Regions from separate parts of the Streptomyces sp. NPDC101194 genome, predicted to be linked through region 1. Evidence: riboswitches for the same ligand, from Rfam matches in the RefSeq annotation. Region 1 holds a riboswitch; the other holds the start of a gene.
The links. A riboswitch is a leader RNA that binds a small molecule or an ion and turns the genes downstream of it on or off. The one in region 1 is predicted to bind glycine.

Region 1 (6,903 bases):
GACGGGGCGACGGTCTACGAGTGCTCTTCGCCGGACGAGGTCGTCAGTCTGCTCCAGGGCGGCCAGGGGGTCTTCGGTATCGCTGTGGGCGTGGTGTGGCAGGACGTGGATGCGGCGCTGTCACAGCTGCACGGTGAGCGGGTGGACACCGGCGAGACACTGATCGGGAACAACCCCACCGATGAACTCGCGCGTCGACGCAACCGCGCCGGCTGACCCCGTCCCGGAATCGGGCGCGGCGATTGTCAGTGCCGTAGGGCAGCATCGATTGATGTGAGAGCCGCGCCCACCATCCTGCACCTCGACATGGATGCCTTCTACGCCTCCGCCGAGCAGGCGTCGAAGCCCAGTCTGCGCGGCAAGCCGGTCGTGGTGGGCGGGCTGGGGCCCCGCGGTGTCGTCGCCACCGCCTCGTACGAGGCGCGGCGCTTCGGGGTGCACTCGGCGATGCCGACGGCACAGGCGCGGAGGCTGGCCCCCAACGCGGCCTATCTGGTGCCGCGCTTCCTGCTGTACCGGACGGTCAGCGACCAGGTGATGGAGCTGCTGGGGCGGCTCTCCCCACTGGTGGAGCCGCTCAGCCTCGACGAGGCCTTCGTGGACCTGGAGGCAGGCGGGGCGGCCGACGACTCGGCTTCTGCGCGGGAGATCGGTGAACAGTTGCGTACGGCCATCAAAGCGGTCACCGGGCTCACCGGGTCGGTCGGGCTCGCCGGTTCCAAGATGCTGGCCAAGATCGCTTCGGAGGAGGCGAAACCGAACGGGCTGCTGCTCATCGAACCGGGCACGGAGCGGCAACTGCTCGCACCCATGCCGGTGCGGATCCTGCCCGGCGTCGGACCCGCGACGGCGGACCATCTGCGCCGCGCCGGGATGACGACCGTGGACGACCTCGTCGAGGCGGGTGAGGCGGAGCTCGTGCGCCTGCTGGGGAGGGCGCACGGGGGCTCGCTCCATCGCATGGCGCACGGGTACGACGACCGGCCCGTGGTCGCGGAGCGGGACGCCAAATCGGTGTCGGTGGAGGACACCTTCGACGCGGACCTGCACGACCGGGTGCGGGTCAGGACGGAGGTGGAGCGGCTGGCGGACCGATGCGTCCAGCGGCTGCGCGGAGCGGGGCGCTCCGGTCGGACGGTGGTGCTGAAGGTGCGCCGGTACGACTTCTCCACACTCACACGGTCGGAGACGCTGCGTGGGCCCACGGACGATCCCACGGTGGTCCGGGAGGCCGCCGCACGGCTCCTGGAGGCTGTGGACACCACCGGGGGCGTACGGCTCCTCGGCGTGGGCGTCACGGGGCTCGCCGATTACACCCAGGAGGATCTCTTCGCACAGGCCGCCGGTGAGCGGGCCGCGACCGAGGAAGCGGCCGAGGAGGAGACGACGGCGGGAGGCCGCGGGGAGGAGTCGGTGACCGGTGCGTCGGAGGAGCCCCCGGGAAGCGTGGAGCCGCCGGAGGCCCGGCGCTGGACCGCCGGGCACGACGTACGCCATGACACGTACGGCCACGGCTGGGTGCAGGGCAGCGGCATCGGCCGGGTGACGGTGCGGTTCGAGGAACCGGAGTCGGCACCCGGCCGGGTGCGGACGTTCCGGATCGACGATCCGGCGCTGCACCCGGCCGAGCCGTTGCCGCTGGTCCGGAACCCGGTGGACTACTCGTCCTGGCCGGCCAGTCTGCCGAAGTCCCTGTCCGGGCCGGTCTCCTCGGACGGGGAGTCCAGACCGTAGTGCCGGTAGAGCTGGAGCTCCTGTTCGGGCGAGAGATGGCGGCCGACGCCGAAGTCCGGTGCGTCCTTGATCAGCGCACGGTCGAAGGGGACGCGGAGCGAGTCCTCCACGAATTCGCTGGGCTCCAGCGGGACGAACGCGTCCCGGCTGAAGAGTCCGGTGCGTACGGCCGCCCACTCGGGGACACCGGTCGCGTCGTCGAGGTACACCTCGTCCACGGTTCCGATCTTGGTGCCCTTGCGGTCGAACGCCTTGCGGCCGATCAGGCTGCGCGGATCGATGTCGGTCTGCACGGTCCCTCCCATTGGTCGCGGCTACTCCACAAGCACTACAAAAGTGCAGATCCGGGGGGTTGGCCACTCGAGAATGGCGCCATCGACCCCGCTGGTAGGCTGGTACTGGCCGCTGAACCCGTGCGGGAGAGTCCTCCGGAGCTGATCCGGAGGCGCCGAAGGAGCAAATCCTCCCCGGAATCTCTCAGGCCCCCGTACCGCACGGACGAGGTCACTCTGGAAAGCAGGGCGGGTTCCGCGCGGCCGAGCGCCGATGCGGTTCCTTCCCTCACCGACGGTGAAAGCCGGTGCGCCGCAGGGTGCGCCGGTGAAGCTCTCAGGTTGAGATGACAGAGGGGGAGGCCGTTCGGGCACCCGCGCCGTGGTGCCCCTCGCAGGTCGTGACAGACCAGGAGGCCTCCACCATGACCCCCCGCCGCACTCCGCTCTCGCAGCTGGAGCAGGGCATTCCGTTCGAGCAGCGCCACATCGGTCCCGATGCCGAGGCCCAGTCGAAGATGCTCGCCCAGGTCGGCTACGGCTCGCTGGACGAGCTCACCGCGGCAGCCGTGCCCGATGTCATCAAGAGCGCGGAGGCACTCCGGCTGCCGACCGCTCGCACCGAGGCCGAGGTCCTCGCCGAACTGCGCGCCCTCGCCGACCGCAACCAGGTGCTGGCCCCGATGATCGGGCTCGGCTACTACGGCACCTTCACCCCTCCGGTGATCCTCCGCAACGTCATGGAGAACCCCGCCTGGTACACGGCCTACACGCCGTACCAGCCGGAGATCTCGCAGGGCCGCCTGGAGGCGCTCCTCAACTTCCAGACGATGGTGGCCGAGCTGACCGGCCTGCCCACCTCCGGCGCCTCGCTGCTCGACGAGGGCACCGCGGCCGCCGAGGCCATGGCGCTCTCGCGGCGCGTCGGCAAGGTCAAGAACGGTGTCTTCCTGATCGACGCCGACGCCCTGCCGCAGACGATCGCCGTCATCGAGACCCGCGCCGAGCCGACCGGTGTCGAGGTCGTTGTCGCCGACCTCGCCGACGGCATCCCGGCGGAGATCGCCGAGCGCGGTGTCTTCGGTGTCCTGGTGCAGTACCCCGGGGCCTCCGGCGCGGTGCGCAACATCCAGCCCGTCATCGAGCAGGCCCACGAGCTCGGCGCGATCGTCACGGTCGCCGCCGATCTGCTGGCCCTGACCCTGCTCACCTCACCGGGTGATCTGGGCGCGGACATCGCGGTCGGCACCACGCAGCGTTTCGGTGTGCCGATGGGCTTCGGCGGACCGCACGCCGGGTTCATGGCCGTACGCGAGCAGTTCGCCCGCAGCCTGCCCGGCCGCCTCGTCGGCGTCTCCGTCGACGCGGACGGCAACAAGGCCTACCGGTTGGCCCTGCAGACCCGCGAGCAGCACATCCGCCGTGAGAAGGCCACCAGCAACATCTGTACGGCTCAGGTGCTGCTTGCCGTCATGGCCGGGATGTACGCCGTCTACCACGGCCCGGACGGGCTGCGGACGATCGCTCAGCGCACCCACCGTTACGCGACGATCCTGGCCGAGGGCCTGCGCGCCTCGGGCGTCGAGGTGGTGACGGGCGCCTACTTCGACACCCTCACCGTGCGTGTTCCGGGGAAGGCCGCCGACGTCGTGGCCGCGGCTCGCGAACGAGGTGTCAACCTCCGGCCCGTCGACGCCGACCTGGTCTCCCTCGCCTGCGACGAGACGACCACACGAACGCAGATCGCCGCGGTCTGGGCCGCCTTCGGCGCCGACGGGGACGTCGAGGCGCTGGACGCGGCCGCCGTCGACGCACTGCCCGAGGCCCTGCTGCGCACCGACGAGATCCTCACCCACCCGGTCTTCCACCAGCACCGTTCCGAGACGGCGATGCTGCGCTACCTGCGCAAGCTCGCCGACCGGGACTACGCCCTGGACCGGGGCATGATCCCGCTCGGCTCCTGCACCATGAAGCTGAACGCGACCACCGAGATGGAGTCGATCACCTGGCCCGAGTTCGGCGCGCTGCATCCCTTCGCGCCGGCCGAGCAGGCACAGGGCTTCCTCACCCTCATCCGCGAGCTGGAGGAGCGCCTCGCCGAGGTCACCGGGTACGACGCGGTCTCGATCCAGCCGAACGCCGGATCGCAGGGCGAGTTCGCAGGTCTCCTGGCGGTGCGCGCGTACCACCGGGCCAACGGCGACGACCAGCGGACCGTCTGCCTCATCCCGTCCTCCGCGCACGGCACCAACGCGGCCAGCGCCGTGATGGCCGGCATGAAGGTCGTGGTGGTGAAGACCGCCGACGACGGCGAGGTCGACATCGAGGACCTCCGCGCCAAGATCGAGAAGCACCGCGACGAGCTCGCGGTGCTCATGATCACGTACCCGTCCACGCACGGTGTGTTCGAGGAGCACGTCGCGGACATCTGCGCCGAGGTGCACGACGCCGGTGGACAGGTGTACGTCGACGGCGCCAACCTCAACGCCCTGGTCGGCCTCGCGAAGCCGGGCCGCTTCGGCGGCGACGTCTCGCACCTGAACCTGCACAAGACCTTCTGCATCCCGCACGGCGGCGGTGGCCCCGGCGTCGGCCCGGTCGGCGTGCGGGCGCACCTCGCGCCGTACCTTCCGAACCACCCGCTGCAGCCCGCGGCGGGGCCCGAGAGCGGCGTCGGACCGATCTCGGCCGCTCCGTGGGGCTCGGCCGGCATTCTTCCCATTTCCTGGGCGTACGTGCGCCTGATGGGCGGGGAGGGACTGAAGCGCGCGACACAGGTCGCCGTGCTCGCCGCCAACTACATCGCCAAGCGTCTCGAACCGCACTACCCGATCCTGTACAACGGTCCGGCCGGGCTGGTCGCACACGAGTGCATCGTGGACCTGCGGCCGATCTCCAAGTCCACCGGCGTCAGCGTCGACGACATAGCCAAGCGTCTGATCGACTACGGCTTCCACTCGCCGACCATGTCGTTCCCGGTGGCCGGAACGCTGATGATCGAGCCGACGGAGAGCGAGAACCTCGCGGAGCTCGATCGCTTCTGCGACACGATGATCGCCATTCGCGGCGAGGTCGAGAAGGTGGCGTCGGGCGAGTGGGGCCCGGACGACAACCCGCTGAGCAACGCTCCGCACACCGCGGTGATGCTGGGCGGGGAGTGGAAGCACGAATACAGCCGTGAGGTGGCGGTCTTCCCGGCCGGAGTCTCGGCCGCCGACAAGTACTGGCCGCCGGTGCGCCGCATCGACGGTGCCTTCGGTGACCGCAACCTCGTCTGCTCCTGCCCGCCACTGGACGAGTACGACAACTGAGGCATGAGCGACACGACGTGACGCGGACATGCGTCGGGGCCGGTGCGGAGCATTCTCCGGGCCGGCCCCCGTTCGTACCGGCCGGGTTCAGGCGGCCTTCACGGCCCGGCCCGTTCCCAGGGGCCGGTGCGGGGCGATGATCTGCCCGTCCGGGAGCAGCTCACCGGTGTCCTCGAAGAGCAGGACGCCGTTGCACAGCAGGCTCCAGCCCTGTTCCGGATGGTGTGCCGTTAGGCGGGCGGCCTCCCGGTCGGCTGAGTCGGCGGTCGGGCATGGTGGCTGGTGCTGGCACATGGAAGGGTTCTTTCGCTGCGTTGTAGTGAATGTCCTGCGGCTTGACGAGGTGTTCACGGCCGCCCCCCGTATCGATCGGTCCGGTCCCAGTGTTGCCCTACGGGCGTCAATCCGCAGGGATTTCGCAGCAGCACTTCTCCTTACTCCGATGACGCGTCACCCGGCCGGACGGTTCACCGCAATTGCACTGTCCCTTCGGGTGGTTCGGGGTGGTCGGACCGGGCTAGTCCGGATGGGCGCCGGGTGCCACCCGCAGCGCTGTGCCCCGCCACCCGGAGCGGTGGCGGGGCACAGTGCGGTGATGTGCGGGATGCGTCCGTCGTCAGGCCGGTGATCCGAGCAGGGGGCCGGGACCCGGGGTGATGCGCAGTGTCATCACGCGGAGCAGATCGGCGACCCGGTGCGGGTGATGGGCCGCGATGCCGGGCGGCGCGGGTGCCAGTGGCACCAGCAGATCGGCGGGGGCGAGTGCCCCGCCGGATGCGTCGGCTTCGGTGTCGGCGTGCAGCCACAGTGCCAGCATGTACAGCTCCGGAATGGACAGCAGTCGCGGCTGGTAGTGCGTCGTCACCGTCTCGGCCCGACGCAGGGCGAGTTCGGTCGAGGCGATGTAGGGGCCCTCGAAGAAGTGCGAGAAGGTCCAGCCGTCCGGGGTGAGCATGGTGTCCGCCGCGGCGACTGCATGTCCCGAGGTGCGGATCAGGAACCGCCAGGCGGCGAGCCGGGTGGCGGGTGCCAGCCCGCCCGGTCCGATCCGGTCCAGTACATGGACCGGGAGCGGGAGTTCCGGGCTCAGCGGTCCCTGGGCCGATCGGAGAGCAGGTGTGCGGGCCTCGCGGACTGCGGTCGGTGAACCGAGTGCCGCGAGAACGCTGCGCAGAGCGGGCGCGGGGGCCGGGGGGACATGCAGCGGCATAGTGGGTCGCCTCTCACTTCGGAGACACGTGGTGCGTGGGCGGGTGCAGACGGCGCTGTCGGCATGCGGGGCCAGAGGAGGCCGGTGACTGGGCCGGTGCATCAACTCTCTGCCTCGTCCGCGAAGTTTATACGACACGTGTTCACTCAGTGATTCCACTAGCCGTCGCAGGTATTGCCGACAAGGCGGTATCAAGACTTTATTATGCGGAGATTCTGCTGATTTGGCGTCAGCGGCGCAGCCACCGCCAGGGATTTTTCCCCGGACGCGGTCGGCCGAAACGCGTCGGCGTTTTCGCCGTCTGTCGGCCGAACGAAACCGCATACTGCGTCATGCCGCGGGAATGTGCCGCGGGCGGCCGCGTTCAGATTACTGG
Region 2 (6,903 bases), on a different contig from region 1:
GGGCAGGGCCTTGCGGCGGTGCAGGACCAGCTGCTCGTCGGCGTCGAAGTCGATCTCGTGCATGCCGAGCAGATTGATCCGGCCGGTGGTGCGGATCCGCTCCACCCGGTCGTCGGCGGACTCCACGTCGACCGTGCGGGGCGATTCGCCCTCCAGGCCGAGCAGGACGGCCTTGGGGGTGCCGTGGCCGTGACCGGTCGCGCCGAGGGAGCCGTACAGCTCGGCCCGTATCGAGACGGTGTGGGCGATCAGGCCCTCGTTCTTCAGCCGGCGCGCGAACATGCGGGCGGCGCGCATCGGGCCGACCGTATGGGAGCTGGACGGGCCGATGCCGATCGAGAACAGGTCGAAGACCGAGATGGCCACGGGTGACTCCTAAGGGGTTGGTAGACGCCGTTGTCTGCCGGGTGGTGCGGTACGGACCGGTCGGCCCGAAGAGCAGCGGGGACAAGGGATGGGGCACCGCGCTCACTGACCAGTGTGCGTGGTGCCCCGCCCGAAAGGTGACGAACTGTGTCCCGTATTACTCGGGACGAGCCGTGTTCCGGACTACTTCAGACCGGGGTACAGCGGGAACTTCTCGGCCAGCGCGACGACGCGGGCCTTCAGGCTGTCCGCGTCGTAGGACGGCTTGAGCGCGGAAGCGATGATCTCCGCGACCTCGGTGAAGTCCTCGGTCTGGAAACCGCGGGTGGCCAGGGCCGGTGTACCGATCCGCAGACCCGAGGTGACCATCGGCGGACGCGGGTCGTTCGGGATGGCGTTCCGGTTGACCGTGATGCCCAGCTCGTGCAGCCGGTCCTCGGCCTGCTGGCCGTCCAGCTCGGAGTTGCGCAGGTCGACGAGGACCAGGTGGACGTCCGTGCCGCCGGACAGCACGGAGACGCCGACCTCGGTGACGTCCGGCTGGACCAGCCGCTCGGCGAGGATGCGGGCGCCGTCCAGGGTGCGCTGCTGGCGCTCCTTGAACTCCTCGGTCGCCGCGACCTTGAACGAGACCGCCTTGGCCGCGATCACGTGCTCCAGCGGACCGCCCTGCTGGCCCGGGAAGACCGCCGAGTTGATCTTCTTGGCGAGCTCCTGCGTCGACAGGATGACGCCACCGCGCGGACCGCCGAGGGTCTTGTGCGTGGTGGTCGTGACGACGTGGGCGTGCGGCACCGGGTTGGGGTGCAGACCCGCGGCCACCAGGCCGGCGAAGTGCGCCATGTCGACCATCAGGTACGCGCCGACCTCGTCCGCGATGCGGCGGAAGGCGGCGAAGTCCAGCTGACGGGGGTACGCGGACCAGCCGGCGACGATCAGCTTCGGCTTGGACTCCTTGGCCAGACGCTCGACCTCGGCCATGTCCACGACACCGGTCTCGTCGACGTGGTACGGGACCACGTTGTAGAGCTTGCCGGAGAAGTTGATCTTCATGCCGTGCGTCAGGTGACCGCCGTGGGCCAGGTTCAGGCCCATGATCGTGTCGCCCGGCTTCAGCAGCGCGAACATCGCGGCGGCGTTGGCCTGCGCACCGGAGTGCGGCTGGACGTTAGCGGCCTCGGCGCCGAACAGCGCCTTGATGCGGTCGATGGCGATCTGCTCGACGACGTCGACGTGCTCACAGCCGCCGTAGTAGCGGCGGCCGGGGTAGCCCTCGGCGTACTTGTTGGTGAGGACGGAGCCCTGGGCCTCCATGACCGCGACCGGAGCGAAGTTCTCCGAGGCGATCATCTCGAGGGTGGACTGCTGACGGTGGAGCTCGGCGTCGACGGCGGCGGCGACGTCCGGGTCCAGCTCGTGGAGGGAGGAGTTGAGAAGCGACATCAGGTGGTCCCTTGGGGTCTTTAGTTGCCGGAGAACTCGGTGTACTCGTCGGCGGAGAGCAGGTCCTTCGGCTCCTCCGCCACACGTACCTTGAACAGCCAGCCGCCTTCGAACGGAGCGGAGTTCACCAGCGACGGGTCGTCCACGACGTCCTGGTTCGCGGCGGTGACCTCACCGGTCACCGGCGAGTACAGGTCGCTCACCGACTTGGTCGACTCCAGCTCGCCGCAGGTCTCGCCCGCGGTCACCGTGTCACCGACCTCGGGGAGCTGGGCGTAGACGACGTCGCCGAGGGCATTGGCGGCGAACTCCGTGATGCCGATCGTCGCCACACCGTCCTCGACGGCCGACAGCCACTCGTGCTCCTTGCTGTAACGCAGCTGCTGGGGGTTGCTCATGACCTGAATTCTCCTGTACGCGTGGGAGTGCTGATGAACGGTGGTCTTACGGTGTGAGACGGGAATGCGTCACTTCTGAGGTGCGCGGACGTCACTTCTGACGCTTGTAGAACGGCAGCGCCACGACTTCGTACGGCTCGTGGCTGCCCCGGATGTCCACCCCGACGCCCGTGGTGCCGGGCGTGGCGTGCGCGGCGTCCACGTACGCGATGGCGATCGGCTTGCCCAGGGTGGGCGACGGGGCGCCCGAGGTGACCTCGCCGATGATCTCGCCCCCGGCGACCACGGAGAAACCGGCGCGCGGCACCCGGCGGCCCTCGGCGACCAGCCCGACCAGCTTGCGGGGCGGGGCGGTCTCGGCGCGCTCGGCGGCGGCCTTCAGGGCCTCGCGGCCGACGAAGTCGCCCTCCTTCTCGAACTTCACGACCCGGCCGAGGCCGGCGTCGAAGGGGGTCAGCTCGGTGGTCAGCTCGTGCCCGTAGAGCGGCATGCCCGCCTCCAGGCGCAGCGTGTCGCGGCAGGAGAGCCCGCACGGGATCAGGCCGTGGGGGGCGCCGGCCTCGGTGAGGGCCTTCCACAGCTGCTCGGCGTGCTCGGGGGCGACGAACAGCTCGAAGCCGTCCTCGCCGGTGTAGCCGGTGCGGGCGATCAGCGCGGGCACACCGGCGACCGTGCCGGGCAGACCGGCGTAGTACTTCAGGCCGTCCAGGTCGGCGTCGGTGACCGAGGCCAGGATGGCGGGGGACTCCGGACCCTGGACGGCGAGCAGCGCGTACGCGTCGCGGTCGTCGCGCACCGCGGCCTCGAAGCCGTCCGCCCGCGCGGTCAGCGCGTCCAGCACGATCTGCGCGTTCCCGGCGTTGGCGACGACCATGTACTCGTCGTCACCGAGGCGGTAGACGATCAGGTCGTCCAGGATGCCGCCGTCCTCGGCGCAGATCATGGTGTAGCGGGCGCGGCCCACGGCGACGGTGCCGATGTTGCCGACCAGCGCGAAGTTCAGGAAGGCCGCGGCCTCGGGGCCGGTGACGGTGATCTCGCCCATGTGGGACAGGTCGAAGAGACCGGCCCCGGTACGCACCGCGTTGTGCTCGTCGCGCTCGCTGGCGTACCGCAGGGGCATGTCCCAGCCCGCGAAGTCGGTCATGGTCGCGCCCAGCGAACGGTGCAGGGCATCGAGGGCGGTGAGACGGGGGGCGGTGCTCATGGATGTGACTCCCGGGGCATGACGACGAGGACAATCCCTCCCCATCTGTCATCGGAACCTGAGAGGTTCGCCGAGAGCCCCTGAGGGGTTCGGCTTGCACCTTGGGTGGAGCCGCGAGCGGCCCGCTTTTCAGATCTGCCTCATCCACGCGGTACGGGGCCTGAGAGATTCAAGGGAGGAACTTGCTCCTTCGGCGCCCGGCACATGCAGTGACCGGAACTCTCCCGCGCGGATTCAAGCGGCCTTTATGCAGTTGGCCGGGTCATCATCGCACGCATTCCGCCGGAGTGGGGCCCCGGTCCCCCCTCGGAATCGACGGCGTGGACAGTTGTATCGCATTACCTTTTCTTTACACTTCAGGGGCATACGTGGGTGACCCGACAGCAGGGGGAGGGCGATGACGTTGCAGCGGTACGCGACAACCGAGGGAGTCGGGCACGATGCGATGCCCGCACAGCCGGGGGCCCCGGCCGGGGAGACGCTCGGCCCGCGCACGCCCGTCGTGCGGGACCTGCGGGCGCGGGCCGGGAGCGGCCCGCGCAGCCTGCTCTTCGCGGCGGGCGACGTGGTGGTGGTCTCCGGGCTGCCCGGCAGCGGCAAATCGACGCTCATCCGGCGGACGGTGACGACGGCCCGCGCCATCGACTCCCAGGACACCCGGGACCGCTGGGCCCGGCTGATGCCCCGCTCACTGCCTTACGTGCTCTACCGTCCGCTGGTCCGCGTCGCCCACTACCGGGGACTGTGGCGGGCGCTGCGCTCCGGCGAGTCCGTCGTCGTCCACGACTGCGGGACCCAGGCGTGGGTGCGCGGCTGGCTGGCCCGTGACGCCCGGCGCCGGGGCCGCGTCCTCCATCTCGTCCTGCTCGACGTCACACCGCAGACGGCGAAGGAGGGCCAGCGGGAGCGGGGGCGGGGTGTCTCCGGATACGCGTTCGCCCGGCATCGCAGGGCGGTGGGGAAGCTGCTGCGGGGCACCGAGACCGGCCTGCTGCCGCCCGGCTGCGCCTCGGCGGTGCTGCTGGATCGCGAGGCGGCGGGGGCGCTGGGCCGGATCACGTTCGCCACGACACCGAAGGGGCGGACCGTCGGACGTTAATCTTCTGCCGGAAGGCTCGGGCAAGAAGGGGAAGCAGTGGACATTCCGGCGCAGGTCCAGTCCCATCCGCAGGGCGGATGGCCGGCCAATGAGCTCGAAGAGGTACTGATGGCCTCGGTGGGCAGTCCGGAGGCGGGCGGACGGCTCGTCGAGGTGCTCGGGCGCAGCCAGGTCTGGGTGCCCCTGCCCAACGGCGGCGGACCCGACTCCCCGGACCTGGACCTGCCGACGCTGGAGATCGACGGCGCCGCGTACGTTCCCGTGTTCAGTTCCGAACAGCAGTTCCTCTCCTGCGTCGGCACGCACATGTCCTTCACCGTCGCGCCCGCCCGTGACTTCGCCCGCGGCCTGCCCCCGCAGCTCGGCATCGCGGTGAATCCGGGCGGCGCCGTCGGGATGCCGCTGCCGCCGCCCGCCGTGGCCGAGCTCTGCCGCGCCGGACGCACCCCGCTGGACGGGCCGGCCGGCGGCGGCCGGGTCCGGCTGTACGAACCGTCCTGGCAGGAGGAGCCCATCGACTTCCTCGCCGCGGCGGCCGGCGAATTCGAGGAGAGCGGCGTCGTGCTCACCGCGCGCCGGACGCTGGCCAGCATCGAGGGCGGCGAGCCCGTCCTCTTCATAGGGGTCGAGTTCTCCACCTGGGACGGCGCCGGACGCAACGCCCCGATGGACGCCCTCGGCCGTGCGCTGGGCCGCGTCGAGGTGCCCTGGCCGGTCAACCTGGTCCTGCTCGACGTGGCACAGGACCCGGTCGGCGACTGGATGCGGGAGAAGGTCCGGCCGTTCTACCAGCGCGAGACCCCGTAGCACGCCGACGGCTCCTGAGCCGATCGCCACGTCGGCCCATGGCGTCAAGTCGGTGTCAGGACCGACGCATAAGCTGGTTTGATGGCTGGAGCCTCGGCATCATGCCGCACCCGTGTGCCCCGGGAGCGGCGGGCCGACACAGTGGATCGAAGAGGGGCGGGACCAGGTGAGTGCGTCAGGCACCGCGGCGGCCGGGCAGGTCGAGCACATGCTGCGCCAAGTGACGCCGGGACGCTACGACGCGTACGAGGCGCTGCTGCAGGCCCTCGTGAACGGCCGGATCTGGATGCTCCTCTGGCACGGCCAGGCGGGCTCGCCCGACGCCCAGTACGGAAACATGGAGATCGACGGCCTCGGCTACGCCCCCTGCGTGACCTCCGCCCAGGAGCTCTCGGCCAGTGGCTGGAACCGGGCCCATGAACTGGTCGGCGGGCGCGACATCGCCCGTGCCCTCTTCCCCGACCGCTGGGGCATCTGGCTCAACCCGCACGCCCCGGGCGGCGGCGTCGGCATCCCCTGGCTGGATCTGCGCCGGATCGCCACCGGCCTCGACCGGATGCCCGCGGGCCCGCTCCGGCTCACCGAGCCCGCCATCGAGATCCCGCAGTTCTACGCCCTGCTCGCGCAGAACGCCCACCACACCCCCGCGATCCGCTCGCTGCGCCGCGCCTGGGTGCAGCCCGCGCTCGGCGTCCCCTATCTCGCCGTCGGCCTCGACCTCTACGACACGAGCCAGACCTCGGTCGACGCCGTGCGCGCGATGATGCAGCAGTCGATCGGCGCGGTCCCGGACGGATTGCCCGTCTCCACCGTCGCGATGTCCGACGAGTACGACCCGGTCGCGATGTGGCTGCGCGCCAACGCCCGTCCGTTCTACGACCGCGAGGCCCATGCCCCGGCGGCCCCGGTGCCGGGGTACGGCTACTCGCCGCCGCAGGGCGCGTACTGAGCGCGCGCCGTCGGAGCCGTGCGTACCGGTAGGGGTGCGCGGTCGGCCGTGATCGGTGTCCATGACCCTCCGGCTGTTCCCGGTGCCGGTGCTCGTCGGCGCACCGTGCGTTCCGGGCGTCCGTAGGCGCCCCGGCCGTTCCCGGTGTCCGCGGACGCGGACCGGGGTCCCGGGCGCTCGGAAGTTCCAGGCCCCTGTGGGTGCGCCCGAAGGCGCCGAGCGCCCGTGACGCGACCGCGTGAGCCCGGTGTGCCCGGAATGCAGGTGTACGTTCCTGATTCCCGGGACATACCCATAGAGGGCCAACTCCCGAAATGTGGGCGCGCGTTCGCGGCTTCCCGGTGCATCTCGCCCTCCATGTCCGGGATTTACGCGCTGCGGGCGTCTGGTGGTGAAAGTGTCACGAATCTGTGCGCGTGCCCCCCTTCCACCTCAACTGGCCTGTGTTCGAGGGGCGTTCACATCCGTCCGGATAACGGAACACCCCTGACCGCATCACGGTTAGGCATCCATTCGCCTGTCGCTATGGCTACCTGTCGCGACGGCAATGAAGACTCCCGCAGCAAGGGCGTCTTGCCGCCTCTGCGTACGACTGACTGATCGCGCCGCCACAGCGGCCAGTTCGGCCCGGCCA

Region 2: linked by a shared signal. The riboswitch ahead of gcvT (glycine cleavage system aminomethyltransferase GcvT) and the one ahead of gcvP (aminomethyl-transferring glycine dehydrogenase) in region 1 are both predicted to bind glycine.

Annotation. Positions count from the first base shown of each region.
Region 1 covers NZ_JBIWOS010000009.1:339,935-346,837, reverse strand. Annotated here, with positions in the region: gene ACIRP2_RS30020 (MerR family transcriptional regulator) at 1-216, shown strand, start outside; gene ACIRP2_RS30015 (DNA polymerase IV) at 274-1,734, shown strand; gene ACIRP2_RS30010 (PRC-barrel domain-containing protein) at 1,659-2,039, opposite strand; glycine riboswitch at 2,141-2,237, shown strand; gene gcvP (aminomethyl-transferring glycine dehydrogenase) at 2,432-5,317, shown strand; gene ACIRP2_RS30000 (DUF5999 family protein) at 5,405-5,611, opposite strand; gene ACIRP2_RS29995 (hypothetical protein) at 5,934-6,527, opposite strand.
Region 2 covers NZ_JBIWOS010000012.1:5,055-11,957, forward strand. Annotated here, with positions in the region: gene ACIRP2_RS33040 (L-serine ammonia-lyase) at 1-366, opposite strand, end outside; gene glyA (serine hydroxymethyltransferase) at 550-1,809, opposite strand; gene gcvH (glycine cleavage system protein GcvH) at 1,830-2,207, opposite strand; gene gcvT (glycine cleavage system aminomethyltransferase GcvT) at 2,299-3,414, opposite strand; glycine riboswitch at 3,554-3,651, opposite strand; gene ACIRP2_RS33060 (AAA family ATPase) at 3,812-4,513, shown strand; gene ACIRP2_RS33065 (enhanced serine sensitivity protein SseB) at 4,550-5,320, shown strand; gene ACIRP2_RS33070 (enhanced serine sensitivity protein SseB C-terminal domain-containing protein) at 5,487-6,269, shown strand.